4 regions of the Frankia sp. CeRuru1 genome follow, and region 3 is predicted to be linked to each of the others. Evidence: riboswitches for the same ligand, from Rfam matches in the RefSeq annotation. Region 3 holds a riboswitch; each other region holds the start of a gene.
What was found. A riboswitch is a leader RNA that binds a small molecule or an ion and turns the genes downstream of it on or off. The one in region 3 is predicted to bind cobalamin.
Positions count from the first base shown of each region.

Region 1 (5,137 bases), on a different contig from region 3:
GGGGTGGCGATCCAGTGCCGAGTGACGACGGAGGACCCGGCGTCGGACTTCCGGCCGGACACCGGGACGATCTCGTACTACCAGTCGCCGGGCGGGCCGGGGGTGCGCCTGGACGGGGCGACCTACGCCGGTGCCGAGGTCAGCCCGTACTTCGACTCGCTGCTGGTGAAGCTGACGTGCCGGGGCGCGACCCTGGAGAAGGCGTCCCGGCGGGCCCGCCGGGCGCTGCGGGAGTTCCGGGTCCGCGGCGTGCGGACGAACATCGAGTTCCTGGCCCGGCTCGCCCATGTCACCGTCAACGGCCACCGGCGCCCGGCCGGGGTGGCGTTCACCGACCCGCGCCGGATGCTGCCGCCGCTGGACGCCGCCGGCGCGCCGGTGGCCGGCTCCCGCCAGCTGCTCGCCGAGGCCGGCCCGGCCGGATGGGCGGCCCGGCTGCGTGCCCAGACCGCGCTGGCGGTCACGGACACGACGCTGCGCGACGCCCACCAGTCGCTGCTGGCGACCCGGCTGCGCAGCTTCGACATCCTGGCCGCCGCGCCCGCGTTCGCCCGGCTCACGCCGAACCTGCTCAGCCTCGAGTGCTGGGGCGGCGCGACCTACGACGTGGCCCTGCGGTTCCTGGCCGAGGACCCGTGGGAGCGGCTCGCCGCGCCGCGGGAAGCGGCGCCGAACCTGTGCCTGCAGATGCCGCTGCGTGGCCGCAACGCGGTCGGCTACACGCCCTACCCGGACGACGTGGTGCGCGCGTTCGTCGTCGCGGCGGCGAGCACCGGGATCGACCTGTTCCGGATCTTCGACGCCCTCAACGACATCGAGCAGATGCGCCCCGCCCTCCAGGCGGTCACGGGCGAGACGGACGCGATCGCGGAGGGCACGCTCTGCTACACGGGCGACCTCACCGACCCCGCCGAGCGGATCTACACCCTCGACTACTACCCGCGCCTCGCGGAGCGGCTCGTCGAGGCCGGCTCACACGTGCTGGCGATCAAGGACATGGCCGGGCTGCTGCGCCCGCCGGCGGCGACGCGGCTGGTCACGGCACTGCGGGAGCGCTTCGACACCCCGGTGCACCTGCACACCCACGACACGGCCGGCGGCCAGCTCGCGACCCTGCTCGCCGCCGCGAACGCAGGCGTCGACGCGGTGGACGCCGCCGCGGCCCCCATGTCCGGCGGCACGAGCCAGCCGAACATGTCCGCGCTCGTCGCCGCGACCGACCACACCGACCGCGCAACCGGCATCCCGCTCGCGGCGCTGTCCGCGCTGGAGGCCTACTGGGAGGCGGTCCGCGACCTGTACGCCCCGTTCGAGGCGGGCCTGCGGGCGCCGACCGGCGCCGTCTACCGGCACGAGATTCCGGGCGGCCAGCTGACGAACCTGCGCCAGCAGGCCATCGCGCTCGGGCTCGGCGACCGCTGGTCCGAGGTCACCGAGTGCTACGCGATCGCCAACGAGCTGCTCGGCAAGCCAATCAAGGTGACGCCGACCAGCAAGGTCGTCGGCGACCTCGCGCTGTTCATCGCCTCCGGGAACATCGACCCCGCCACGCTACGGACCGAGCCGGAGAAGTACGACCTGCCGGCCAGTGTGCTCGGCTACCTCGCCGGCGACGCCCGGCGCGCCACCCTGTCGCGGCTGCTGTTCCCCGGCCCGTGGCGCGACTACGAGAAGGCCGTCGAGCAGTACGGCGACAGCTCGGTCATTCCCACGGAGGCCTTCCTCTACGGCCTGCTGCCCGGCGAGCCGGTCAGCGTCTTCCTCGAACCCGGCGCCGAGATCATCGTCGAGCTCGAAACCATCAGCGATCCCGACCGCGCCGGTATCCGCACCCTCTACCTGCGGGTCAACGGCCAGCCCCGCCCCGTCCGGGTCCGCGACGAGTCCATCAGCTCGGCGTCCGCCACCGCCCGCCGCGCCGACCCCACCAACTCCGGCCATATCGGCGCGAGCCTCCCCGGCATCGTCACCTTCGCGGTCAAGGTCGGCGACACCATCGAGAAGGGCGCCAAGCTGGCCGTCGTCGAGGCCATGAAGATGGAAGCCGCCGTCACCAGCCCCACCGCCGGAACCATCACCGAACTCGCCCGCAGTACCGGCGACTCCGTCGAAGTCGGCGAGCTCCTGCTCGTCATCCAGCCCTGATCTGGCAGCCGGCTCGCCGTCTCGCGCCGGGTCTCCGGCGTTGGCCGGCGACCCGGCTCGACTGGTCCCGCCTCGTCGTGACAGCCGTCGCGCTCAGCCCGCCGGCTGGGGAGCTGAGCCGACGAGGTTGCGGTAGACCTCCCGGGTCGCCGAGGAGCGGTTGAGGGTGATGAAGTGCAGGCCGGGCGCACGGCCGCCGGGTCGTCGGCGACCGCCTCCAGGCGGCGGGCCAGCGCTGGCGGGAAAGCGGCGCCGGACAGCTGGGCCATCCGGGTGATCTGCGCGACGTTCGTCACCGGCATCACCCCGGGCACGATCGGCGCGTCGCAGCCCAGCCGGCCGACCCGCTCGACCAGCCGGAGGTAGGCGTCGGCGTCGAAGAAGAACTGGGTGATGGCGTAGCTGGCCCCGGCGCGGAACTTGCCGGCCAGGGCGCGGGCGTCGCTGTCGAGGTCGGCGGCGCGTGGGTGCTTGTCCGGGAACGCCGCGACGCCGACGCAGAAGTTCCCGAGCCCGCGGACGAAGGTGACCAGCTCGTCCGCGTGCTCGAAGCCGTTGGGATGGCGTACCCACTCGCCGAGCGGGTCGCCCGGCGGGTCGCCGCGCAGCGCCAGGATGTTGCGGACGCCGGTACCGGCGACCGTGCCGACGATCCGGCGCAGCTCCGCCCGGGCGTGGTTGACCGCGGTGAGATGCACGATCGGCGTCAGTGACGTCTCGGTGGCGATCCGTTCGCAGATGCGCATCGTGCCCTCGCGGGTCGACCCGCCGGCGCCGTAGGTGACGGACACGAACGATGGCCGCAGCGCCTCGATCTCGCGTAGCGCGGTCCACAGCGCCCGCTCACCGTCGGGCGTCTTCGGCGGGAAGAACTCGAACGAGTAGGAGGTCGTTCCGGTCGACAGGAACTCGCTCATCGTCGCGGGGCGGGCCGCAAGGGGGGACCTCCGCTGCCTGGGCACGGTCGTCACCTCGGCGCGCAGCTCAGTGTCTGTCATGGTCGGCACCTGTTCTCACCGTCGTGGACGGGCGGTGGACGGGCGCGGCCTTGACCGGTCGACGCTGGGCGCGGCCGTACACGGGCCGGCCAGGGGTGGCCGGCCGGCAGGCGGGCATGCTCACGCTGATCGTCCTCCAGCACCTCGTGGAAGCGTCACTCGGTGCCGTGGCCGGTCTCCTGGCTGACGGGTACAGCGTCTCCGGACCGGCCTTCCCAGGCCGACAAGCAGCCCAGTGACCTCCGCGCGGACGCGGATACGGCCGGAGACTCCCGAACACAGTGGCGAGGGCCGCGCCGGCGTCACACCGGCTTCCCGAACACCACGGCCGGTTCAGGCTACGCGCGGCCCACATCGCCGACAAGGCCGCCTCACCGGTCCCGTCACGCCGGCGTCGAATGGCCGGGAGGCCCGGGCGCGGAACCCGAGCCTCCCGAAAACCGTCGGGACCGGTCAGAAGTCCTCGTCGAAGGAGACCGAACCCTCCACGGCGACCTGGTAGGACGACACCCGGCGTTCGAAGAAGTTCGACAGCTCCTGCACGTCCTGCAGGTCGAGGAACGAGAACGGGTTGGCCGACCCGAACATGGGCGCGAACCCGAGCTGACCGAGCCGGCGGTCGGCGACGTACTCCAGGTAGGTGCGCATGTCAGCGACGGTCATCCCGGCGACCCCACCGGTCAGGAGGTCCTCGGCGAACACGGTTTCAGCGTCGACCGCCTCGGCGAGCATGTCCCGCACCGCGGCCTCGAAGTCGGCGTCGACGAGGTCGGGTTCCTCGGCGCGGACGGTGCGGATCACGTCGAGGGCGAACCCCATGTGCATGGACTCGTCGCGGAACACCCAGTTGGTGCCGGAGGCGAGCCCGTGCAGCAGGCCGCGGGAGCGCAGGAAGTAGACGTAGGCGAAGGCGCCGTAGAAGAACAGCCCTTCGATGCAGGTGGCGAAGCAGATCAGGTTGAGCAGGAAGGCCCGCCGGTCGGCGCGGGTGCGCAGCCGGTCGAGGCGGCCGAGGGAGTCGATCCAGCGGAAGCAGAACGCTGCCTTGGCGCGGATCGACGGGATGTTCTCGATGGCGGCGAACGCGCGGGCCCGCTCGTCCGGATCGGGCAGGTAGGTGTCGAGCAGGGTCAGGTAGAACTGGACGTGCACGGCCTCCTCGAACAGTTGGCGGGACAGGTAGAGCCGCGCCTCCGGGGCGTTCAGGTGCCGGTAGAGGTTGAGCACGAGGTTGTTGGCGACGATCGTGTCGCCGGTCGCGAAGAACGCGACGAGGCGGTTGACCAGATGCCGCTCGGCCGACCTGAGACGGTGCAGGTCGGCGAGGTCGGTGTGCAGGTCAACCTCCTCCACGGTCCAGGTGTTGCGGATCGCCGCCCGGTAGCGGTCGTAGAACTCCGGGTAGCGCATGGGCCGCAGGGTGAGGCTCATGCCCGGGTCGAGCAGCAGCGACCGGTGTCGCGGCCCGTCCACCGCTGAGCCGGACTGCGCGGGAACCTGCTGGGGCGGGACAGTCGTCGTCACTGGCACGCCTCGCAGGTCTCGGGGTTCTCCAGAGAGCAGGCCAGCGCCTCGGCATCGGTCGTCGGCGCGGGTTGCGCCGGTCCCGAGGGTGGGCGCGCGGTCGACCCCGAGTCGGTGGGCGCGGACGCGTGCCGGCCCGCGCCGGCCGGCACGGTGGCCTGCTGGATGCGGGTCGCGGGCCGCGACCGCAGGTAGTAGGTCGTCTTCAGCCCGCTTGACCAGGCGTAGGCGTACATCGAGGACAGCCGGCCGATGCTCGGGTCGGCCATGAACAAGTTCAGCGACTGGCTCTGGTCGACAAACGGCATCCGGGCCGCCGCCAGGTCGATCAGCGCACGCTGCGGCAGCTCCCACGCGGTGCGAAACAGCGCGCGGACCTCGGCTGGCAGGTCGTCGATCGTCTGGACGGACCCATCGGCGGCCTTGATCCGCTCCCGTACCTGCGCCGTCCACAGGCCGCGGGACTTGAG
Region 1 is NZ_CDWWEW010000110.1:5,718-10,854, reverse strand. It holds partial or broken gene AC08OP_RS10510 (ATP-binding protein) at 1-2,145, shown strand, start outside; partial or broken gene AC08OP_RS10505 (methylenetetrahydrofolate reductase) at 2,239-3,062, opposite strand; cobalamin riboswitch at 3,296-3,485, opposite strand; gene AC08OP_RS10500 (ribonucleotide-diphosphate reductase subunit beta) at 3,597-4,667, opposite strand; gene AC08OP_RS10495 (ribonucleoside-diphosphate reductase subunit alpha) at 4,664-5,137, opposite strand, start outside.
Region 1: linked by a shared signal. The riboswitch ahead of AC08OP_RS10505 (methylenetetrahydrofolate reductase) and the one ahead of AC08OP_RS13650 (ABC transporter substrate-binding protein) in region 3 are both predicted to bind cobalamin.

Region 2 (5,252 bases), on a different contig from region 3:
ACGTCGAGGGTGCTGCGGCCCCAGGTGGTGGCGGTCGGCAGGTAGGAGTGGACGACGGCGAAGTCGGCGAGGCCGGTCAGGGTGCGCCAGGCGCCGCCGGAGGTGTTCTGCTGGACCTTGACGGGCCTGGCGGCCTCCTCGGCCAGGTTGTTCGTGAACGGCACGGCGAGGTCGACGACGAAGCGCAGGATCATGTCCTCGTGGCGGCGCATCCGTCCGATCAGGGTGCGGGCGGCGCGGGCCAGGGGGCTGCGCCGGCCGGCGTTGTCGGCCTCGCCGCGGGCGAGGCCGAGGTAGTGGTTGCGGATCCGGGCGACGGTCTCGGGGTCGAGGGCCGCCTGGCCGGCCTGGTGGGCGGCGCGGGCGGCCTGGTGGGCGTCGAGCAGGGTGGTGGCCATCGCGTCGGCGGCCGTCGGGGTCGCCGTCGTGGATGGCGCGCAGGTCACGCAGGGTGTGGGCACCGCACCAGGCGTGCAGCGCGCCGGTCAGGTGGGTGTAGCCGGCGTAGCCGTCGCGCATCAGGACACCGGTGAAGGCGGGCCAGACGCCGCCGGCGTCGATCGTCGCGGCGGTGCGGTCCCCGGTGTGCATCACGGTGAGGTACTCGGTGCAGGCGACGTGCACGTAGCGCAGCCCACCCGCGGCGCGGGCGGTCGTCTCGTCGGCGTGCGCGACCGGCGCGGCGGCGATCAGCGCCCGCACGTGCGGCAGGAACGTGGTCTCGAGCAGGCGGGCGGCCCGGCCCCGCACCGAGGCGACCCAGCCGACGGAGACGGCGGCGCCGAGCAGGGTAGCCAGGACCGCGCCGGCCCGGCGGACCGGCAGGTGGTGCGCGCACACCAGCCACGCCGCCCGCCCGAGCAGCCGCGGGCCCCAGACGAGTCGGCCGGTCAGTGGCACCGGCGGCTGCCCGGGGGTCGTCGCCGCGCAGCACGGGCAGGTCCGCGCCACGACCCGGTACTCGGTCACGGGCGGCCGGGGCGGGGCCGGCGGGGTGTCGAACACCTGGTGGCGCCTCGTGGCGAACACCGGCGCCCCGGCCAGCGAGCCGCCACAGCCCCCGCAGGACGGCGGGTCGATCGTGAACGTCTCGTCCGGGTCGTCGACCATCATCCGGGTCTGGCCGGGCGCACCGCGCTGCTTGCCCCTCGGCCGGCCCGACGACGTCCGCGCCGGCGCCTTCGTGTACGGGTCGTCCGACGACGGGGGCCGCGACGAGTTCGAACTGTCCCTGCCCGCCTGACACTCCAGCTCGGCAACCCGCCCGGCCAGCTGCTCGATCAGTTCGGTGGCCGCCGCGAGCTGCTCAGCCATCCCCGCGATCTGCCTGCCCTGGGCCGCGATCGTGGCGTCCCGGTCCGCGAGCAGGCGCACGAGCTCCTCGTACGTCGGCCGGCCACCAGACTCCACACCCGCGACGCCAGCGGATCACCACCCACCGCCAGGCGATCACACGAACGATCACCACACAAGATCCGGAAGACACCCGCCCAACCGAGCTGAACAGCGACCGCTTTCAGCCGTTGGCGGTCAGTGGCCTGTCGCCCATGCACTACGTCCTCGACGTCGCCGGCGCCGCCGTTCTGGCGCACGAGGACGGTCTGGACCCGAAGAAGATCGGCTACCAGCATGACCGGGCTATGGGGATCGCCCATTCGTTGCACCTGGCGCATCGGGTGGCGGTCAACGGGATGTCCACCCGGCTGGTTCACCACGCCCGCCAGCCCGAGGCCGCGGGCCGGCTGGTGGCCTGGTGGTCGGAGGAACGCTGCGCCCGCTCGTTCGGGGACATCGTGCGGCCCGACGCCTATGGCCGGTGGGCGCAGGGCCGCGCCCAGGTCGAGTGGTTCCTCGAGCTGGACTTCGGTACCGAAGCGCTCCGGCGCCTCACCTACAAGATCGACGCCTACGATCGGCTCGCGAAGGCGACCCGTAGCCACACGCCGGTCCTGATCTGGACGACGACCCTGCGCCGCGAAGCCCGCCTCCGCGAGGTCCTCGCGGAGGCGCTGCGCAACCTGGACGACCCAGTACGGGTGCCGGTCGCGACGACGGCCGCGGACCTCGCCGAACCCGACCAGCACCTCGACGCCACCCTGACCCGCTGGCTGCCCCTGACCCGGGCCGGTACCGGTCGCCTCAGCCTGGGCCAGCTGGTCAGCCTCTGGCCTAACTCCGCCAAGCCCTTGACCGACAGCTCCCCAGCCGACAGTGACCTCGGCCGTCCGAGACGACTCCACCCACCCCAGCCGATGCCACCCGCGGGGCCTGATCACCAGCAGCTCGCGGCCTAACCGCAGCCCCGCATGGCCCCGAGGGGTCCTGCTACCCGGGTACCGCGCCCGGTGGCAGGACCCCTCGGCTTGAACGGGCATGGCTGCCGCGACCGGCGGGTCGGTTGAGGCGGGTCTCCGCCCGCCGGGTGCTGCGGCGAGACCGCCGCCGCGTTGGACCGCGCTGGGCAGGCTGGCCCCGTCGGCGCGGGCGAGGATGCCGGCGACCAGGCCGACGATGATGGAGATCGTCGTGCCGAGGGCGACGACGAGTGCCCGGGTGAGGGCTGGGTTGGCGGTCACGTCTGCTCCAGTTCACACGCCCCGCTCCCCTGGCTGACGAGACGCTGAACGGACGCAGCGTGAAACAACCCTGCTCGATCCCCGGGGTTGCCGCAGCCCGATGGCCCATAGGCGCGTGCTGTGGCTTCGGCCCGGAGCGGCCAGGGGAGGACGCGCCGGACATGGGAAGCCCGAGTTCGGTGACTGGCAATATTGGCAGCCGCCGCGGCGATCAGTCTACCGGCTCCGGTCCGGCACGGGGTGGGCGCCGTGGCCCGCGATCATGACTGTCCTCAGTCAGGTGGCATGGATGATCGCCAGCGACTTGTGCGGCTCGTGTCGTTTGTGGCGTGGGCCGGTGAGCCCGGTTCGAACATGTGCGGCCTGCGGTTCGCCAGCACCGAGGACGAGCAGCCATGGGGCCTGTCCTGGCGCGGCGTGGGCCGTGGGTCTCGAACGGGGCGAGGTCCTGCCCAAGCCCGAAGGCGATGAGGTCCGGGCCGTGCTGTGGCGGCTGAGGTTCTGGTTCACGGTGGCGGTACAGGACGCTCGGCAAGTTCCGCTCGGAGATACCCCGGACGGCGAGGTGTCGGGCGCGACACAACATGTGGGTTATTTGCAGTCGTGTGATTCTTATATGTAGCGTGTGCCGCGCACTGGTTCGGCCGCCCTGCCCTGGGCCGGTCGTCGTAAGAGGGAACCCGGTGGGAGTCCGGGGCTGCCCCGCAGCGGTGAGTGGGAACGACCGCCGTCAGGAGCACTGGGCGCTATGGCGCCTGGGAAGCGACGGTCAGTAGGTTCACCGGCGTCACGACGCGCCGGTGGGTGCCCGCGAGTCCGAAGACCTGCCAGCGTGCCGCGCGCGACATGCGCGTGGCGGTCCGACGGCCCCGAGGGAGGGCCGGGATCGCCGTGCCGGGCTTGGACCGGGCACGGGCAGCTCGCCGGTCGCCAGAGGGCCTCGGCGTGGCGGGTGGTGATCGTTCGGCCACCGAGCCACGCGCCGTCGCCGTCGGTCGTCGATGCCCGGGTCCGTCGCCATTCGGGCCGGCGCGCCTACCTCCTCCTTGCTCGCCGTCGGTGCCAGCCGTCCGACGACCTGTGCGAGGAGTGCCGTTGACCGTCACCGAACCTTCCCCCGTTGTCCCGCGGGCCGCCGGTATGTCCGGGTCTGGTGGCCGCACGATGCGCGTCCGTCATCGTGACGGCGCGTTGGAGCCCGTGGACGTGACGAGGATCGTCGCCGCGGTCGCGCGGTGGGCGGACGACCTGGATCAGGTGGATCCGTTGCGGGTCGCGACCCGGACGATTGGCGGGCTCTACGACGGCGCGACGACCGAGGAGCTCGACCGGTTGTCGGTGCAGACCGCCGCCGATCTGATCGGTGAGGAGCCGCAGTACTCCCGGCTGGCCGCCCGGCTGCTGGTCGCGCTGATCGCCGACGAGGTCGCCGGTCAGGGGATCGGCTCGTTCAGCTCGGGCATCGCGCGGGGCCACGAGCTGGGTCTGATCGGGGCGGGCACGGCCGAGTTCGTCGCCCGGCACGCTGGCGAGCTCGACGCGCTCGTCGACCCGGCTGGCGACCTCGGGTTCGAGTTCTTCGGGATGCGGACGGTGCACGACCGCTACCTGCTGCGCCATCCGCGCACCCGGCTGGTGGTGGAGACGCCGCAGCACTGGCTGCTGCGGGTCGCCTGCGGGCTGGCGCACGACGTCGCCGAGGCGGCGGAGCTGTACCGGCTGATGGCGTCGCTGGCCTACCTGCCGAGTTCGCCAACGTTGTTCAACTCCGGGACGGCGCACTCGCAGATGTCGAGCTGCTACCTGGTCGACTCGCCGCGCGACGAGCTGGAGTCGATCTACGAGCGGTACGGCCAGGTCGCCCGGCTGTCGAAGTTCGCCGGCGGCATCGGCATCGGTTTCTCCCGGGTGCGCTCGCGGGGCGCGCTGATCCGCGGCACGAACGGCCGGTCGAACGGCATCGTGCCTTTCCTGCGGACCCTCGACGCCTCGGTCGCGGCGGTCAACCAGGGTGGGCGGCGCAAGGGCGCGGCCTGTGTGTACCTGGAGACGTGGCATCCCGACATCGAGGAGTTCCTCGAGCTGCGGGACAACACCGGTGAGGACGCCCGGCGCACCCACAACCTGAATCTGGCGCACTGGATCCCGGACGAGTTCATGCGCCGGGTGCAGGCCGACGGGGTGTGGTCGCTGATGGATCCGGACGCGGTGCCGGAGCTGCCCGACCTGTGGGGTGAGGAGTTCGACCTGGCCTACCGGGCCGCCGAGGCCGCCGGCCGCTATGTCCGCCAGCTGCCCGCCCGTGATCTGTACGCGCGGATGATGCGGACGCTGGCGCAGACCGGCAACGGCTGGATGACGTTCAAGGACGCCGCGAACCGGACCGGCAACCAGACCGCCGAGCTGGGCAACGTCATCCACCTGTCGAACCTGTGCACCGAGATCCTCGAAGTCTCCAGCGATGACGAGATCGCGGTGTGCAACCTCGGCTCGGTCAACCTCGCCCGCCACCTCCTGCCCGCAGACCCGGCCGCCGACGCGGACGGCGACGGGGATCCAGCGGCGCGGGTTGATTGGGCGGCGCTGCGCGCGACCGTGCGCACGGCGGTGACCTTCCTCGACCGGGTGATCGACATCAACTACTACCCGACACCCGAGGCCGCGGCGAGCAACCCC
Region 2 is NZ_CDWWEW010000110.1:22-5,273, forward strand. It holds partial or broken gene tnpC (IS66 family transposase) at 1-1,374, opposite strand, end outside; gene AC08OP_RS10490 (replication-relaxation family protein) at 1,524-2,294, shown strand; cobalamin riboswitch at 3,196-3,422, shown strand; gene AC08OP_RS10495 (ribonucleoside-diphosphate reductase subunit alpha) at 3,741-5,252, shown strand, end outside.
Region 2: linked by a shared signal. The riboswitch ahead of AC08OP_RS10495 (ribonucleoside-diphosphate reductase subunit alpha) and the one ahead of AC08OP_RS13650 (ABC transporter substrate-binding protein) in region 3 are both predicted to bind cobalamin.

Region 3 (9,336 bases):
CACGTGCCGTGATCATTGCGAGGTCGATCCGGTCGGTGAGCACGGCAGCGACCCGCCGGGCCCGCTCCGCCGACGTCAGCGAACGCAGGTCCACGCCGTCGAGCAGGGCCGCGCCGGCGAGCGGCGGCTGGAGGCCGGCCAGGGTGCGCAGCAGCGTCGACTTGCCGGCGCCGTTCGGGCCGAGGAACACGGTCAGCTCGCCGCGCCGCGCGGCCGCCACCACCTCGGTGAGGATCGGGCGTTCGCGGCGGGCCAGCCGCGCCGTCCGCCCGAGACGGTATCCGACGGTGAGCGCGCGCAGCTCGAGACCGCCGCCGGCCTGCAGGCCGGCGCTCACCGCGGCCGCGCCGGCCGCCGCGCGGCCCGCCGGGTCACCCGCCCTCTCTCCCGCCATGTCGGCCGTCACGCCACGCCCGCCACCGAGGAGCGCGCGCGCAGCAGCACGGCGATGACGACCGGCGCGCCGACCAGCGACGTCACGACGTTGATCGGCAGGAGCAGGTCGGTGCCGGGCAGCTGGGCGACGATGGAGCAGGCCAGCGCGACGAGCGCCCCGGTCAGTGCGACGCCGGGCAGCAGCACCCGGTGGTCGGAGGTGGCGAGCAGCCGGCGCGCGATGTGCGGCACGGCGATCCCGAGGAACGCCACCGGGCCGCAGTACGCGGTCACCGCCCCGGCGAGCAGCGAGGAGCTGGCCAGGACGGCGGTGCGGACCCGGCGGACGCGCACGCCCATCGTGCTGGCGTAGCTCTCGCCGAGCAGCAGGGCGTTCAGGGGCTTGGCGCTCGCCAGCCCGACCGCGATCCCGGCCGCCGCCACCGGGACGAACACGGCCAGGTCGTCGGTGGAGGTGCCGGAGAAGCTGCCGAGCTGCCAGGTGAAGAACTGGATCGCGCGCTGCGGCGCGGTCCAGGCCAGCAGCAGCGACACGATCGAGCTGACCGCCGAGCTGAGCACCACGCCGATCACCAGGAGGGTGACGACGGAACGGACCCAGCGGGCCAGGGTGAGCACCGCGGCGAGCACGACCGCCGCGCCGCCGGCGGCCGCCGCCACCACCCCGAGGCGCCCGGCGCCGAGCGCGCCGGCGGCGAACGCCCCGCCGGTGCCGCCGACGCCGGCGACGACGATCGCGACGCCCAGGCTCGCGCCCGCGCTCACGCCGAGCGAGTACGGGTCGGCCAGCGGGTTGCGGAACAGGGTCTGCATCTGCAGGCCGGCGACGGCGAGCGCGGCGCCGGCCAGGGCCGCCGTCACCGCGCGCGGCAGCCGCACCTGCTCGATCACCACGGCCCACCGGGGGTCGTGCGGATCCGCCCCGGTCAGCACCCGCAGCACCTCGGGCAGCGGGACGTGCACCGAGCCGATCGCGAGGGCGAGGGCGAACAGCGCGGCGACGCCGGCCGCGAGCCCGCCGAGCCCCAGCGCGCGCCGGAGGCGCCGGCGCGCGGACGCCGGCGGCGCGGACGGCACGGTCAGCTCAGCTTCTTGTAGAAGACGAACGTGTGGCCGGGCACGAGCTCGGGGTGCAGGATCGCGACCAGGTCGGCGAGCACCAGGTCGGGCCGGGTCACGCCGCGCTCCCAGTAGTCGTTGCCGCCGCCGGGCCCGATGGCCAGGGTGTTCGTCCAGACCTGGCCGCCGGGCTGCGCCGCGGCGAGGGTGCCGTAGCGGGGGTCCTCGGCGACCGCGTCGCCGACCGTGTCCCACTCGCCGTCGGCCAGCCAGACCGGCGCGTCGCCGCCGTCGGCGAACACCGCCTCGAAGCTGAGTTCCAGGCTGCCGGTGTCGGTCTCGTCCTCCCACGGGTAGGTCGCGCCCGCGTCCGACAGCAGCTTGCCGACGTAGCTGCCGCCGGACGGCATGTACCAGGTGCCCTCGTACATCGAGCCGGGCAGCACCTTCACCGGGGTGACCCCGGCGGCGGTCGCCTTGTCCGCGATGGCGGAGTAGTCGGTCTGGATCTGGCCGAAGACCTTGGCGGCCTGCTCCTCGTCGCCGGTGAGCGCCGCCATCACCTTGATCCACTCGGCCCGGCCGAGCGGGTCGCCCTCCAGCCATTCGGCGTTGGCGACGACCGTCACGCCCGCCTTGCGGATCGTCGCGTACTCGGGCGAGTCCGTCCCGTCGGTCATCAGGACGTCGGGGGCGGCGCTGACCACCTTCTCCACGTCGATCTGGTAGTTCGGGGCGTACTCGACGACCTTGCCGGCGTCGATCTGCTCGCGCACCTCAGGGCTGGAGACCAGGCTGGCGCTGGAGACCCCGGTGAGGACGTCGACCGCGTCCAGGTCGACCAGCAGCGGTAGGTGGGTCGTCGACCCGGAGTAGAGGCTGGTGATCGGCACCTCGATCTGCGGGGCGGCGGCGAGGTCTCCGGTCAGCTCCGGTGCCGGCGCGCCGCAGCGCACCAGCACGTACGACTCCGGCTTGCCGTCCGGGTACGGCTCCTTGACCGTGAGTACCTGGTAGCTGTTGTGGTAGGTCAGCGTGACGTTCTTGGCCGCCTCGAACGTCGACTTCACCGGGAAGTAGTCGGTCTCGGCGTTGAACGACGTCACGCACCCGCGCGCGTCGAGGGCTGCGGAGCCACCGGCCTCGTCACCGTCGTCGTCCCCGCAGGCCGCCAGCGAGACCATCGCCAGCACGCCGGCCAGCACCGCAGCGACGGCGGTCCGGCGACGCGGCCGGCCGGGCCGGCGGCGTCGCGACGGCCGCGCGGGCGCGTCGGCAGCGGCTGCCGAAAGCGCGGGATCAGACTCAGCACAAGCAGGCACGCTCACGCGGACCGCCTCTCCAGCACCTCGTGGATGGGTCACTCGATGCCGTGGCCGGTCTCCTGGCTGACGGGTCGACGCCTCCAGGTCAGCCTTCCCAGGCGAACACGCCCAGTGACTTCCGCCGCACCGCGGACCAGACCCGAGACTTCCCGATCACAGTGGCGAGGGCCGCGCCGGCATCACACCGGCTTCCCGAACACCACGGCAACGCCACGCTACGCGACCGGAGCCCAACCGGGCAAGAGGCACAGATCGGCCATCGCCGCGACGACGAGCACACCGGCGGTCAGGACCGGCCCGAGCCGCCGGCGGTCCTTCCCGCCTCGGGCCAGCCCCCGCTCCGGCGGCCGGGCGGGCGGAGCCCGGGGACACGGCTGCCACGGATCGACGTCACACCGACACGGGCCGCGACTACTGGACATAGTATGGTGTCCTACTTTATGGTCCCCTACCAAGGTCCATGGTGTCAGGGAAGCCGGTGTGAATCCGGCGCGGTCCCGCCACTGTGACCGGGGAGCCGGACTCCCGTGATGCCACTGGCCGCGTGCCGGGAAGGCAGGAGTCCGCGCCGATCCGGGAGCCAGGATACCGGCCGTGGGCGACCGTGTACTTCCACGAGGATGGAGTCGGAACGCATGTCAGCCCTGCTTTTTCATGCCCCCTTCCGAGCCGCCCGGCGACATTTCGACTGATTCCCGGCGGCTTTCGCACTCCTTCTTTCTTCACATCCTTCTCCCGGCGCGCCGCGGCCGCCGGGGCGATGCAGGCTGCGCACTTTCGGAAGGTCAGGCGAAATTTCTCATGCGAGAACTCACGCATCACGTCGGCGGAAAGCCGGTCCCGGGCACCTCGGGTCGTTTCGGTGCCGTCTACGACCCGAGTACCGGGCGGGAGCAGGCGCGGGTACCACTGGCGTCGCGCGCAGAGGTGGCCGACGCCGTCGCGGCGGCGGCCGACGCCCAGCCCGGCTGGGCCCGGCTCAACCCCCAGCGCCGGGCCAGGGTGCTGGCGCGCTTCCTCGAACTGGTCCGGGCCGAGCAGGACTCGCTCGCCCGGCTGCTCGCCGCAGAGCACGGCAAGACGGTGGCCGACGCGCACGGCGACATCGAGCGCGGCCTGGAGGTGGTCGAGTTCGCCACCGGCATCCCGCACCTGCTCAAGGGCGAGTACTCGGACGCGGCCGGCACCGGCATCGACGTGTACTCGATGCGCCAGCCCCTCGGGGTCGTCGCCGGGATCACCCCGTTCAACTTCCCTGCGATGATCCCGCTCTGGAAGGCGGCACCGGCGCTGGCCTGCGGTAACGCATTCGTGCTCAAGCCGTCGGAGCGTGACCCCTCGGTGCCGCTGCGGCTGGCGGAGCTGTTCCTGGACGCCGGCCTGCCGCCGGGCGTGTTCAACGTCGTCAACGGCGACAAGGAGGCCGTGGACGCGCTGCTGACGGACCCCCGGGTCGAGGCGGTCGGCTTCGTCGGGTCGTCCGACATCGCCCAGTACGTCTACGCCACCGCCGCCGCGCACGGCAAGCGGGCGCAGTGCTTCGGCGGGGCGAAGAACCACATGGTCGTCATGCCGGACGCGGACCTCGACCACGCGGTGGAGTCCCTGGTCGGCGCCGGCTACGGGTCGGCTGGCGAGCGCTGCATGGCGATCTCGGTCGCCGTCCCGGTGGGCGAGGCGACGGCGGACGCCCTGGTCGAGCGGCTCGCCGCGCGGGTCACGGCGCTGCGGATCGGGCCGGCGCTGGACGACGCCACCGAGATCGGCCCGCTGGTCACCCCCGCGGCCGTGGCCCGGGTCCGCGACTACCTCAGCTCCGGCGTCGAGGAGGGCGCGAGCCTGGTCGTCGACGGCAGCGGCAACCCGCTCGCGGGCACCGAGCACGAGCAGGGCTTCTACCTCGGCGCGTCGCTGTTCGACCACGTCACCCCGGCGATGCGGATCTACCGGGAGGAGATCTTCGGCCCGGTGCTCTCGGTCGTGCGCGCCGCCGACTACGAGGAGGCGCTGCGGCTGCCGAACGAGCACGAGTACGGCAACGGCGTGGCGATCTTCACCAGGGATGGGGACACCGCCCGGGACTTCACCCACCGGGTGAACACCGGAATGGTCGGCGTGAACGTGCCCATCCCGGTGCCCATCGCATACCACACGTTCGGCGGCTGGAAGCGTTCCGGATTCGGCGACCTGAACCAGCACGGGCCGGACTCGATCCGTTTCTACACGAAGACGAAGACCGTCACCTCCCGCTGGCCCAGCGCCCGGGTCCGGGAACAGGCCAGCTTCGTCATCCCCACGATGAAGTGACGGCGACCGGTGGAGACGCTGTCACCTGAGCGGCGCGCGCTCCGCGAGACCGCCGGCGATTTCGCCGACGAGTTCCTCGCGCCGAACGCCGTCAAATGGGACCAGACCCAGCATTTCCCGGTGGACGTGCTGCGCCGGGCCGGCGAGATCGGCATGGGCGGGATCTGCGTCGCCGAGGACGTCGGCGGCTCCGGGCTGGGCCGCCTCGACGTGGTCCTCATCTTCGAGGAGCTGGCCGCCGGCTGCCCGTCGATCGCCGCGTACATCTCCATCCACAACATGGTCGCCTGGCTGATCGACCAGTACGGCGACGACGAGCTGCGCGCCCGGGTTCTGCCGGAGATGTGCGCGATGGCCCGGCTCGGCAGCTACTGCCTGACCGAGCCGTCGGCCGGCTCGGACGCGGCGGCGATCACCACCCGGGCCAGCCGCGACGGTGACGACTACCTGCTCGACGGCGTCAAGCAGTTCATCTCCGGCGCCGGCGTCTCCGACGTCTACGTCGTGTTCGCGCGGACCGGTGCGAGCGGACCCGCCGGCATCTCAGCGTTCGTCGTCGAGCGCGGCACCCCCGGCCTGTCGTTCGGCCCGGACGAAGGCAAGATGGGCTGGAAGGCACAGCCCACCCGCCAGGTCATGCTCGACGGCGTCCGGGTGCCGGCGGGCAACCGCCTCGGCCCCGAAGGGGCGGGCTTCCCGGCGGCGATGCGGGCGCTCGACGGCGGCCGGCTCAACATCGCCGCCTGCTCGCTGGGCGGCGCCCGGTCGGCGCTCGACCGCACCGTGCGCTACCTGGGGGAACGCCACGCGTTCGGGGCGCCGCTGGCCGACGCGCAGGCGCTGCGGTTCCGGCTCGCCGACATGGGCACTGAGGTGGCCGCGTCCCGCGCCCTGCTCTGGCAGGCCGCGGACGCGCTCGACCGCGGCGACCCGGCCGCCACCCAGCTGTGCGCGATGGCCAAGCGCTTCGTCACCGACGCCGGCTTCACCGTCGCGAACGAGGCCCTGCAACTGCACGGGGGCTACGGATACCTCACCGAGTTCGGTTTGGAGAAGATCGTGCGAGACCTGCGGGTGCACCAGATCCTCGAGGGCACCAACGAGATCATGCGGGTGATCGTGTCCCGCGCGCTGCTGGCGGACGCCCGATGACCGCTGGCGCGCTGGCCGAGGGCACCGACGAGGTGATCCGCCGGGTCGACGGCCCCGTCGGCCGGCTCACCCTCGACCGGCCCAAGGCCATCAACGCGCTGACCCACGCCATGGTGCTCGCGATGACCGAGGCGCTCGCCGACTGGGCCACCGACGACTCGATCACCTGCGTGCTCGTCGACGGCGCCGGCGAGCGCGGGCTGTGCGCCGGCGGCGACATCCGCTCGATCTACCACGACGCCCGGTCGGGCAGCACCGGGTCCGTCGACTTCTGGGCCGACGAGTACCGGCTGAACGCCTTCGTCGCCCGCTACCCGAAGCCCTACGTCGTGCTGATGGACGGCCTGGTGATGGGCGGCGGCGTCGGGATCTCCGCGCACGGCTCGGTCCGCGTCGTCACCGAGCGCTCCAGGATCGGCATGCCGGAGACCGGCATCGGGTTCGTGCCCGACGTCGGCGGCACCTGGCTGCTGTCCCGGATGCCCGGCCAGACGGGCACCCACGCCGCGCTCACCGCCGGCACCCTGTCCGCCGCCGACGCGATCACCGGCGGGCTCGCCGACCATCTCGTCCCCGCCGAGAGGCTGCCGGAGCTCGTCGGCCTCCTGGCCGCCGGCACGCCGCCGGTGAAGGCGGTCGAGACGCTGGCCGTCCCCGCCGGCCCGGGGCCCCTCGCGGCCGCGCAGGAGTGGATCGACTCCTGCTACGCCGCGGACACGGTCGAGGCGATCCTCGAGCGGCTGCGCGCGCACGGCGACCCGGCGGCCGCCGCCGCTGCCGACGCGATCGCGGCGAAGTCCCCGACGGCGCTCACCGTCACCCTCGCCGCGCTGCGCCGCGCCGCAGCCCTCCCGGATCTGGCCGCGGCGCTCGTCCAGGAGTTCCGGATCTCCGCCGCCTGCCTGCGCCACCACGACTTGGCCGAGGGGATCCGCGCCCAGATCATCGACAAGGACCGCTCCCCGCGCTGGGCGCCCAGCACACTCGCCGACGTCGACGACGCCCTCGTCGCCGAGTTCTTCACCACGCCGGCCGGCGGCGACCTCGATCTCGACCTCGCCCGGGGCCTCGCCCGCGCCCGCCGGCGGGTGATCCGATGACCGGCCAGGCCGCCGCCGACGCGGCGGGGCGGCGGGTTGCCTTCCTCGGGCTCGGGAACATGGGCGGCCCGATGGCGGCCAACCTGGCCCGGGCCGGCGCCCAGGTCGCCGGGTACGACCCGGTGCCGGCCGCGGCGGGCCGGGCCGCCGCGGCCGGGGTGTCCGTCGCGGCCGACCCGGCGGGCGCCGTCGCCGACGCGGACACGGTCATCACCATGCTCCCGTCCGGCCGCCACCTGCTCGACTGCTACACGGCGATCCTGCCGAAGGCCCGTTCCGGCACCCTGTTCGTCGACTGCTCGACGGTCGGCGTCGCCGACGCACGGGCCGCGGCCGCCGCCGCGCTCGCCGCCGGCCACCGCGCCTGCGACAGCCCCGTGTCCGGCGGGGTCGCCGGCGCCGAGGCCGCCACGCTGACCTTCATGCTCGGCGGCGACGAGGCGACGGTCACCGACGCCTCCTCTGTGCTCGCCGCGATGGGCCGGCGGATCATCCACTGCGGCGGCTCCGGCGCCGGCCAGGCCGCCAAGATCTGCAACAACATGCTGCTGGGCATCACGATGATCGGCGTCAGCGAGGCGTTCGTCCTCGGCCGCGCCCTCGGCCTGACCGACCAGGCGTTCTTCGACGTCGCGTCGGTGTCCTCCGGGCAGTGCTGGGCGCTGACCTCGAACTGCCCGGTGCCCGGCCCGGTGCCGGCGAGCCCGGCAAACCGCGGTTACCAGGGCGGGTTCGCCGCCGGCCTGATGCTCAAGGACCTCGGCCTCGCCACCGCCGCCGCCACCGAGACCGGGGTCGACGCGGAGCTCGGCCGCCGCGCCGCCAGCATCTACGCCGCATTCGTCGACCAGGACGGCCCGGGACGCGACTTCTCCGCCGTCATCACCGCCCTCACCAGCGCCGCCCACGACCAGACCGTGGCCGAGGAGACCCGATGACCACCCCCGAGACCATCGTCGTCAGCCGCCCCGCCGCCGGCGTCGCGCTGATCACGCTCAACCGGCCGAAGGCCCTGAACGCGCTGAACAGCCAGGTGATGACCGAGCTGACCGCCGCGGCCGCCGAGCTGGACGGCGACGCCTCGGTCGGCGCGATCGTGCTGACCGGCTCCGCGCGGGCGTTCGCCGCCGGCGCGGACATCAAGGAGATGGCCGACCAGTCGTTCAGCGACGTCTACGGCCGTAACTGGTTCGCCGGCTGGGACGCGCTCACCCGGGTCCGCAAGCCGCTGGTCGCGGCCGTCGCGGGCTACGCCCTGGGCGGCGGCTGCGAGCTGGCGATGATGTGCGACGTCCTGCTGGCCGCCGACACGGCCCGCTTCGGCCAGCCGGAGATCACCCTCGGGGTGATCCCCGGCATGGGGGGCTCGCAGCGGCTCACCCGCGCCATCGGCAAGGCCAAGGCGATGGAACTGTGCCTGACCGGCCGGATGATGGACGCGCAGGAAGCCGACCGCGCCGGCCTCGTCTCCCGCATCGTCCCGGCCGACACCCTGCTGGACGAGGCCATCGCCGTGGCCACGACGATCGCGGGCATGTCCACGCCCGCGGCCATGATGGTCAAGGAGGCGGTCAACCGCGCCTTCGAGACGCCGTTGGCCGAGGGCATCCTGTTCGAGCGGCGCCTGTTCCACTCGACCTTCGCCACCGCCGACCAGAAGGAGGGCATGGCGGCCTTCGTCGAGAAGCGCGCCCCGAAGTTCCGCGACGCCTGACCACCCGCCGAGCCTTCCTCGCCCGCGCCGCAGGCGGGACGACCTCATCCGTGGGAACGCGGCTCAATCCCTGGCGGTCGGCGTGCCCGGGTGCGGGCGAGCAGCCCCGCAACCAGGTCGAGGGCGAGGAAGGCGGCGAGGCTGAGGCCGAGCAGCGGCAGCGCCCAGCCAACGGCGGCGGTCACGGCGACGCCGGCGGCCAGGGCCCACCAGGGCAGGTGACGCCAACCACCGCGGGTCGGGGGCGTGCCCAGCGGCCGGGGCTGGTCAGCACGGGTAAGCC
Region 3 is NZ_CDWWEW010000170.1:643-9,978, forward strand. It holds partial or broken gene AC08OP_RS13640 (ABC transporter ATP-binding protein) at 1-394, opposite strand, end outside; gene AC08OP_RS13645 (FecCD family ABC transporter permease) at 403-1,473, opposite strand; gene AC08OP_RS13650 (ABC transporter substrate-binding protein) at 1,476-2,783, opposite strand; cobalamin riboswitch at 2,813-2,999, opposite strand; cobalamin riboswitch at 3,205-3,391, shown strand; gene AC08OP_RS13655 (CoA-acylating methylmalonate-semialdehyde dehydrogenase) at 3,582-5,087, shown strand; gene AC08OP_RS13660 (acyl-CoA dehydrogenase family protein) at 5,097-6,239, shown strand; gene AC08OP_RS13665 (enoyl-CoA hydratase/isomerase family protein) at 6,236-7,339, shown strand; gene mmsB (3-hydroxyisobutyrate dehydrogenase) at 7,336-8,277, shown strand; gene AC08OP_RS13675 (enoyl-CoA hydratase) at 8,274-9,053, shown strand; partial or broken gene AC08OP_RS13680 (PepSY domain-containing protein) at 9,098-9,336, opposite strand, start outside.

Region 4 (9,410 bases), on a different contig from region 3:
ACCGGCCAGCTGCCCGACTTCCGCCCGGAAACCCGGCGCATCCGCGAGGACCCGGCCTGGCGGGTCGCCGCCCCGGCGCGGACCTGGCCGACCGCCGGGTCGAGATCACCGGGCCGCCGAACCGCAAGATGGCTATCAACGCGCTCAACTCGGGCGCCAAGGTCTGGATGGCGGACTTCGAGGACGCCACGGCCCCCACCTGGGCCAACGTGATGGATGGGCAGCTGGCCCTGAAGGACGCCGTCGCCGGCACGCTGAGCTTCGTCAGCCCGCAGGGCAAGTGGTACACGCTGGGCGACGAGCTGGCGACGATCGTCGTCCGGCCGCGCGGCTGGCACCTGACCGAGCGGCACGTCACCCTGGACGGCTGCCCGGCGCCCGCGGCCCTCGTCGACTTCGGGCTGTACTTCTTCCACAACGCCCGCGCGCTGGTCGAGCGCGGCGCCGGGCCGTACTTCTACCTTCCCAAGATCGAGAGCCACCACGAGGCGGAGCTGTGGAACGACGTGTTCCGTTTCGCCCAGGACCGGCTCGGGATGCCGCGCGGCACCATCCGCGCGACCGTCCTGATCGAGACGATCACGGCCGCGTTCGAGATGGAGGAGATCCTCTACGCGCTGCGGGAGCACTCGGCCGGGCTCAACGCCGGCCGCTGGGACTACATCTTCAGCGTCATCAAGAACCTCGGCGACCGGCCGGACTTCGTCCTCCCGGACCGGGCGGCGGTCACCATGACGGTCCCGTTCATGCGCGCCTACACGGAACTGCTGGTCCGCACCTGCCACCGGCGGGGCGCGCACGCGATCGGCGGCATGGCCGCGCTCGTCCCCGGCTCCGACCCGGCCGCGAACGAGCAGGCGTTCAACCGGGTCGCCGAGGACAAGCGCCGGGAGGCCGGCGACGGGTTCGACGGCTCGTGGGTCGCCCACCCCGGCCTCGTCCCCGTCTGCCGGCGCGAGTTCGACGCCGTCCTCGGCGACCGCCCGCACCAGCTCGACCGGACCCGCGAGGACGTCCGCGCCGCGGCGGCGGACCTGCTCGCCGTCCGGCTCACCCCCGGGCGGGTCACCATCGACGGCGTCCGCGGCAACGTCGCGGTCGCCGTCGGCTACCTGGACGCCTGGCTGTCCGGCACCGGCGCCGTCGCCCTGAACGGCCTCATGGAGGACACCGCCACCGTCGAGATCGCCCGCACCCAGCTCTGGCAGTGGATCCGGCACGAGACCCCGGTCGCCGAGGGCGGCGTGGTCACCGCCGACGAGGTCCGCGCCGTGCTCGACGAACACCTCACCGCGCTCGCCGAGGCCGGCGCCGACGGCGCTCGGATCGCGGCGATCCAGGCCCTGATCGAGGAGGCCGCGCTGAGCGACACCCTGCCGACGTTCATCACGCTTGGCGCCTACGACCGGCTGGTACCCCCGGCGAGCGGACCCACTACGTCGGCGGGTGGATGTCCGGACGACGCGTTCCGCCGGCCGTGGACCCCCGCGCCGCTACCGGTCGGTGAGGCTTCGGCGGCCGGCGGCAGTACGGCCGACACGACCGGCAAGATCACGCCTGGAGGGCGCAGCGCTGACCGGCGGGAGGCACCGGGCAATACCGGTCAGGACCGATTCCACCGCCGTCGCGGGCCGGGGAAGGCCGGCATGAGACCACGCTTTACTAATTTCCCTGACCTATTAGACTGCGACGGTGGACCGAGTAGCCGACAGGCCCCAGAGCCTCGCCCGTTCCGCGGACCCGGCTCGCGTGAATGACTACGACAGCTTTGCCGAGGAGTACTCGGCAGCGACCGAGAAAAATCTCGTGAACTCGTATTACGAGCGGCCCGCGATGCTGGCCCTCGCCGGAGACGTGGCCGGCCGTCGGGTCCTGGATGCTGGCTGCGGCGCAGGCGCCCTGTCCGCCGCGCTGCGCGATCGCGGTGCGGTCGTCACCGGCATCGACGTCAGCGCCAGGATGCTGGAGTTGGCCAGGCGACGACTGGGCGACGACACGGCCCTGCACCTGGTCGACCTGAGAGACCCCCTGCCGTTTGCTGACGGCGCATTCGACGACGTGGTCGCGTCGCTGGTACTGCACTACCTGGAGGACTGGGGGCCTACGCTGGCCGAGGCGCGGCGAGTGCTCAGGCCCGGCGGCCGGCTGATCGCGTCGGTGGACCATCCTTTCGTGGCCTACACGATCCAGAATCCTCGCCCTGACTATTTTGCGACCACCAGCTACACCTTCGACTGGGCGTTCGACGGGCAGTCCGTCCCGATGAGGTTCTGGCGTAGGCCACTGCACGCGATGACCGATGCCTTCACCACCGCCGGATTCCGTCTTTCCGGCATCAGCGAGCCGCAGCCCGACCCGGTCGCCCGCGAGCTTTTCCCCAACGACTTCCACGACCTCTCCACCAAAACCATCTTCCTGTTCTTCGTCGTCGAGGTCCCGCCGTTGGCCGTCGGCTCGGACGACCAGGCCAGTCGCCGGCCATGAGCGGAGCCAGCGTCCCTTGCAAGTCGAGGGCCTTCGTGAGCGATGCCTCCCCGGACGAAGTCCGGCACCCTTCCAGCTCCGTGAGGCGCCCGGGAACACGCACCGATCTGCCGGGCGATCACCGAAGGTGACGAGAACGGCGCCGCGGAGGTGACGGTCACCCAGATCGGCAAACAGCCTGCGCAACATCCTCGACGCGATGACCGACGGGCTTGGCCGCGCGGTGCACGACGCACGCCGAGGGTCGGCTAATGGGCCGCGGCGGATGTCGAGCCCGACACCGGGGACATCCGGTCGGCGGCGGCGTTTGGAAGGTGCTGGCGCGGGGGCTACAGGTTCGCCTGCCAGCGGTGTCCGGGGTGCGCGCGGGCGAGGAGCCTGGCCAGGGTCCGGCGCTGGGTCGACGTCAGGTGCGGGATGGTTTCGTCGAAGTCTGCCTGGTCCTTGGGGCGGGCGTGCTTGGCCTTGAACAGCAGGACCAGTTCGGGTGCCAGATACGGGATGCCTGGACCTTCTCGCTGGACCAGGACACCTACCTCGCCGGCGTCGAGGCGGTCCGTTGCCGGATCGAGGCCGGCGACGTCTACCAGGTCAACCTGTGCAGGCTGCTGTCCGCGCCGATGCCCGAGGGCAGGCCGGATGCCGCGGCGCTCGCGGCGGTGCTCGCGCGGGGGAATCCCGCGCCGTACGCCGTCACCCTCGACGTGCCCGAAGCCGGTCTGTGGATCGTGGGAGCGTCGCCGGAGCTGTTCGTGGCACGCGACGGCGACATGGTTCGCTCGGGACCCATCAAGGGGACCGGTCACACAGCCGCTGATCTGCGCGAGAAGGACTACGCGGAGAACGTCATGATCGTGGATCTGGTCCGCAACGACCTGGGCCGTGTCGCGCGGGCCGGTAGCGTCACCGTGCCCGCGCTGTGCGCGGTCGAGGCTCATCCAGGCCTAGTCCATCTGGTCTCCACGGTCGAGGCCCGGCTGGCGCCGGGGACTGGCTGGGCCGAGCTGCTCGCGGCGGTCATGCCGCCCGGGTCCGTCGCTGGGGCGCCGAAGTCGACCGCGCTGCGGATCATCAGCGCCCTGGAGCCAGTCGCGCGCGGTCCCTACTGCGGCGGCGTCGGCTGGGTGGATGCCGACCACGGCCGAGGGTGGCTGTCGGTCGGCATCAGGACGTTCTGGCTGGACGACGGACGGCTCTGGTTCGGCACGGGCGCCGGTATCACCTGGGGCAGCGATCCCGCGGCCGAGTGGCGGGAGACCCAGCTCAAGGCCGACCGCCTGCTCAGGCTCGCCTCGCACCGGGTAGGGCATGGCCTCCGTGCCAGTGGGACGGCGGACCAGCAGGTGGCGCCGTGCCGTGCCCTCGGTGACGGCGGCCTGGACGGCACGAGCCAGACGCGGCACGAGAGCCGCTGACGGGCCGCTGGGCGAGGACTTCGCCGCGGAGTCGGCCCCTCGGGTGGATCGGCGGCTCCCGCGCCAGCCACCGTTCAGCGCGCCGTGGCCGCGCCGGTCCAGCCTGCCGCCTCAAGGTCGATCTCCGGGTAGACGGGGAACCGCCCCAGCAGGTCGGTGACCCGGGCCCGCGCGGCCTCGGTCGTGGCGGCCTCGATCTCGTAGTTCGCCTTGCTCGGCCGGCCGCCGCCGTCGAAGATCTCGTCGACCTCGGTTTCTCCCATGCCGAGCGTGGTGATCGCGGCGGTGTCGAGGCGCAGGCCGCTGGTGTACCACGGCCCGTTCGCGTCGAAGGGCAGAGCGTTGCGGTTGAGTGTCAGGCCGACCGACCGCAGTGCCGCCTCCCCCTGCCGGCCGGTGAGGCCGAGGCTCGCCACGTCGGCGAGGACAAGGTGGTTGTCGGTGCCGCCGGTCAGCACCGGCAGGCCCCTGCTGATCAGCCCCTCGGCGAGGCGGCGGGCGTTCTGGACGATCCGCGCGGCGTAGTCCCTGAACGAGGGGTCGAGCGCCTCGCGGAGGGCCACGGTCTTCGCGGCCATCACATGTGGCAGCGGCCCGCCGAGAAGCAGGGGGCAGCCCTTGTCGACCGCGTCCGCGAACTCGCCGGTGCTCAGCACGAAGCCGCCCCTCGGACCGCGCAACGTCTTGTGCGTCGTGCTGGTCACCACATGCGCGTGCTCGACCGGGTTGTAGTTCCCGGTGAACATCTTCCCGGCAACAAGCCCAGAGAAATGCGCCATGTCGACCATCAGAACGGCGCCGACGTCCTCGGCCATCTGGCGGAGCCGCGCGAAGTCGATGAGCCGGGGGTAGGCGCTGTACCCGGCGAGCAGGATCAGCGGGCGGACCTCACGCAGCTGCTGGTGCAGCGCGTCGAGGTCGATGCGCTTGGTTTCCCGGTCCACCGTGTACTGGTGGGTGTCGAAGAGGCGGGACGACACGTTGAGGCGGTACCCGTGGGTGAGGTGCCCTCCGGAGTAGTAGTCCAGGCCGAGCAGCCGCTGGTCGTGCAGCTCGCCGCGGAGCTGGCTCCATTCCGCCGCGGTGAACTCGCCGGAGTTCTTCCGGGCGAACTTCTCCAGGAACCGCGACTCGACCCGCTCGGCCAGGATCGCAAGAAAGGCCACCAGGTTGGCATCCGCGCCCGAGTGCGGCTGGATGTAGGCGTGGTCGGCCCCGAACAGCTCGCGAGCGTACGAGGCGCCGAGTGTCTCGATTGTGTCGACGTTGTCGCAGCCCGCGTAGAAGCGCTTGCCCGAGATGCCCTCGGCGTACTTGTCCGTGAGCAGGTTGCCCTGCGCGAGCTGCACCGCCAGCGACGCGTAGTTCTCGCTGGCGATGAGCTTGATGTTGGAACGCTGGTCGACCAGCTCCTGGACGATGCCGGCCGCGACGGTCGGTTCCGTCGCTGCGACCACATCCAGCTGGGTGAAGAACGCGAGCGCGGCGGGCTCGGCCGACGTGCCCATCGCCGCCAGGTAGTTTCTGCTCAACGACAGGCCGCGCCCCACGGACGATGCTGGCAGCGTCATGGTTCCTCCACTTGTCTATGATCTTGCGGGCGGCATGTCCGGCGCGGCTGTGGCCGACGCCCGACGGCGAGGGCGGGGGGCGGTCGCGCCCCGCCCTCGTCATCTCCGCGGGCGCGGGTTACAGCTGTGTCCTGGCCTCGCGGGCCGCGGTGACCAGATTGGTGAGGGTCGCGCGGACCTCGGGGTAGCCACGGGTCTTGAGCCCGCAGTCGGGGTTGACCCACAGCCGCCCGGCGGGGAAGGCGTCGGTCGCGACGCGCAGGTGCTCGGTGATCTCCTCGACGGAGGGCACCCGAGGCGAGTGGATGTCCCACACCCCGGGGCCGACCTCGTTCGGGTAGTCGGCGCGCGCGAGGTCGGCGACGATGGCCATCTTCGAGCGGGCCGCCTCCAGGCTGATCACGTCGGCGTCCATGTCGACGATCGCCTGGAGCACGTCGCCGAACTCGGCGTAGCACATGTGGGTGTGGATCTGCGTCTCGTCGCGCACCCCGGACGTGGTCAGCCGGAACGACTCGACTGCCCAGGCCAGGTACTCGGCCCGGTCGGCGCGCCGCAGCGGGAGGGTCTCGCGCAGCGCCGGCTCGTCGACCTGGATCACCCCGATGCCCGCGGCCTCCAGGTCGGCCACCTCGTCGCGCAGGGCGAGCGCGACCTGCCGCGCGGTGTCGGCCCGTGGCTGGTCGTCGCGGACGAACGACCAGGCCAGCATGGTGACCGGGCCCGTGAGCATGCCCTTGACCGGCTTGTCGGTGAGGCTCTGGGCGTAGGTAGCCCAGGCGACGGTCATCGGCTCCGGACGGACGACGTCACCCAGGATGATCGGCGGCCGGACGTAGCGCGAGCCGTACGACTGCACCCAGCCGTCCGTCGTCGCGAGGAACCCGGTCAGCTGCTCGCCGAAGTACTGCACCATGTCGTTGCGCTCGGGCTCGCCGTGCACCAGCACGTCCAGCCCGAACTCCTCCTGGGCGGCGATCACGTTGCGGATCTCGGTCCGCATCGCCTCGACGTAGCCGTCCGGGGACATGCTCCCGTTGCGCAGCGCGGCCCGGGCCTGGCGCAGACTCGCGGTCTGCGGGAACGACCCGATAGTGGTCGTCGGCAGCTGCGGCAGGCTCAGCCGCTCCGCCTGGACCAGGTCACGCTTCTCGTAGGGGCTCGCCCGGTGCAGGTCCGCGCCGGTCACGGCCGCGGCCCGCTGGTGCACCGCCTCGACCCGCACGAGCGGCGACACGGCCCGGGCGGCGAGACGCGCGGCGTTGGTCTGCAGGGCGCCGGCGATGGCGTCCCGTCCCGAGGTGAGGCCGGCGGTGAGGGTGACGATCTCGTCGAGCTTCTGCCGGGCGAAGGCCAGCCAGCCGGCAATCTCGGGGTCCAGGTCGCCCTCGAGGACCACATCCAGCGGGACGTGCAGCAGGGAGCAGGAGGCCGAGACGTCGACTCGGCCGGCGAGGCCCCGCAGGCTCTCGATCGTGTCGAGGGTGGCGGCCAGGTCGGCGGCCCAGATGTTGTGCCCGTTGACGACGCCGGCGACCAGTCGCTTGTCGCCGAGGCCGCCGGCGGCGGCAAGGGCCGCCAGGTTGGCCGACGCCGGTCCGACGAAGTCGAGCGCGACGCCGTCGAGGGCGCTGTCGCGCAGCACCGGCAGCGCGTCACCGACCCGGTCGAAGTAGGTGGCCAGCAACAGCTTCGGCCGGTCCGCCGCGGCGGTCAGCGTTGCGTAGGCGCCGCTGACCGCCTCCAGGACCGCCGCAGGCTGGTCAAGGACCAGCGCCGGCTCGTCGAGCTGGACCCACTCGGCCCCGGCGGCCCGCAGCTGGCGCAGCACGTCTGCGTACAGCGGCAGAATCCGGTCCAGCAGCGACAGCGGCTCGAAACCCTCGCCCGCGTCCGGAGCCGCCTTGGCCAGCAGCAGGAACGTCACCGGGCCGACCAGCACCGGCCGGGTGAGGACACCGGCGTCCTTCGCCTCGGCGAACTCACCGAGCGGCTTGGCCGCGTCCAGGCTGAAGTCGGTGTCGGGGCCGAGCTCGGGCACCAGGTAGTGGTAGTTGGTGTCGAACCACTTCGTCATCTCCAGCGGCTCGGCGTCCGCGGTGCCGCGAGCCATGGCGAAGTAGCGGTCCAGCCTGCCCTTCGGCGTGCTCACCTCCGGGACCGCCGTACGGTGGCGCGCCGGGATGGCGCCGAGCATGACGGCGGTGTCCAGCACGTGGTCGTACAGCGAGAAGTCGTTGCTCGGGATCTCCTCGATCCCGGCCTGCCTCAGCTGGGCCAGGCGCTCCTGGCGTAGCTGCCGAGTGGCCGCCAGCAACTGCTCGGCGTCGCTCGTGCCCGCCCAGTACGCCTCGGTCGCCTTCTTCAGCTCCCGATTGGCACCCTGCCGGGGATACCCGTACACCGTCGCGCGACTAAGCGGTGCGGTCGTGCTCATGGGCTCTCCTTCGCGAGTCCACCTGACCTCGCGAACAGACCAGCACGACACCGGCACCCCGACTGGTCGTCGAAAGTCCGACCGAGAGGCGCCGACGGCGCGGACCCACCCACGAGGTCACAGCCAAGCGTGCTCGCGACCGCGCGCACGCACAGCGGGCAGGTCTTCGGACTCGTGGGCCTTCCCGATCCGTTCGGACGGGGCTCCCTACTGGCCGTCGCTTCCCAAACCCCGGGCCCGCCCAGCTCAAGGCCGGTCGAGCCGCTACGAGTTCAGTGCTGTCCCGCCGCACCCGTCAGGTGCGGCATCGGACGGTGTTCGTTCCCACTCACCGCTGCGGGGCAGTCCCGGATTCCCACCGGGTTCCCTCTCACGTCTCCCACCACCCATTACCTCGTCGAGGCACCGAGTGGCGGTCGAACCAGCTGCGCTCAGCAGCCTAGCAACGGCACCGGGGGCCGGAGGCACGAGCCGGCATGTGGCGTGAGGTCGTCTCGCTCACGGCCTCGCCGACGAGCGCCCAGCCTCCCGCACCCGCGTCCTCAGCCCGTCGCGGCGTCGGCGCGCGGGCCGTCTGCCGCCCCGTCCGGCCGGCGGAGCGGTACAGAAGCATCTCCTGATCTGGGTTCGGACCCGCCGGGCGGACATGGCGGTCAGGCTGAGGGCTCCGCCCATCGGGCGGCGTAGCACGCGGCGCCGCCTGCGACGGCGGCGTGGACGGCACGGCCCAGGCGGGCTCCCCATCGCGAGCGCGGGCCGCAGTACTCGACTCCCGGCGGTCCACCAGCGGAGCCGGCGGGGCAGCACACCACGAGGGCGTCGGACGCCGTGCCGGTGCCGGGAACGCCGGCTTCCAGCAACGCCTGGCTCTTCGCCTCGGTGGCCGTGACGACGGCGTTGACCAGGGCCGCGTCGCTGAGCAGCACGGGCAGCAGGCAGACGAGGTTGACCGTGCCGGGACGCCACCGCGCCGCGGGCAGCCCCAGCTCGGCGGCGATCTCCTCGAGGTGGCGCGCGGGATCGTCCCGGCAATAGTCCTGCGCCACCTCGGCGTTGATGACCCACTCGCCGACCGCGAGCCCGCCGATGCCCCGAGGGCATCCGCCGTACCAGCGGACTCGACGCTCACCACGGCCGCCGTACCGACGCACCCGTCGGTACCCGCAGGCCAGGCCGCGGCGGCCCGGCCTCTTCGCGTGAGACGACCGGCCCGTCGCACGCCGTCCGCGTCATCGACGTCCCGTCCACCTCACGCCGACGAGGCGCCGATGGGTTGTGACGCATCAGTTTCCGGGCTACCGGTCGGTGCTGCGCCGCTGGTCTGGGACCGGACGTGCGGCGAGCGTGGTCAGGAGCAGACGTCGGGGGCAGTCGAGGTCAGTCGTTGGGCACTCCGGGCCCGGACAGTCGGCGCAGGAAGGCAGTGCCTGTGCCTGGCGGGTCAGGCCGTCGAGATAGTCGACGAGCAGGTCCAACTGATGGCGCAGCTCGCGCATCCGGGCC
Region 4 is NZ_CDWWEW010000168.1:268-9,677, reverse strand. It holds gene aceB (malate synthase A) at 1-1,757, shown strand, start outside; gene AC08OP_RS13585 (class I SAM-dependent methyltransferase) at 1,750-2,484, shown strand; gene AC08OP_RS13580 (chorismate-binding protein) at 2,835-3,899, shown strand; gene AC08OP_RS13575 (aminotransferase class I/II-fold pyridoxal phosphate-dependent enzyme) at 3,974-5,470, opposite strand; gene metE (5-methyltetrahydropteroyltriglutamate--homocysteine S-methyltransferase) at 5,589-7,907, opposite strand; cobalamin riboswitch at 8,048-8,332, opposite strand; gene AC08OP_RS13565 (adenosylcobinamide amidohydrolase) at 8,561-9,058, opposite strand; gene AC08OP_RS13560 (hypothetical protein) at 9,203-9,410, opposite strand, start outside.
Region 4: linked by a shared signal. The riboswitch ahead of metE (5-methyltetrahydropteroyltriglutamate--homocysteine S-methyltransferase) and the one ahead of AC08OP_RS13650 (ABC transporter substrate-binding protein) in region 3 are both predicted to bind cobalamin.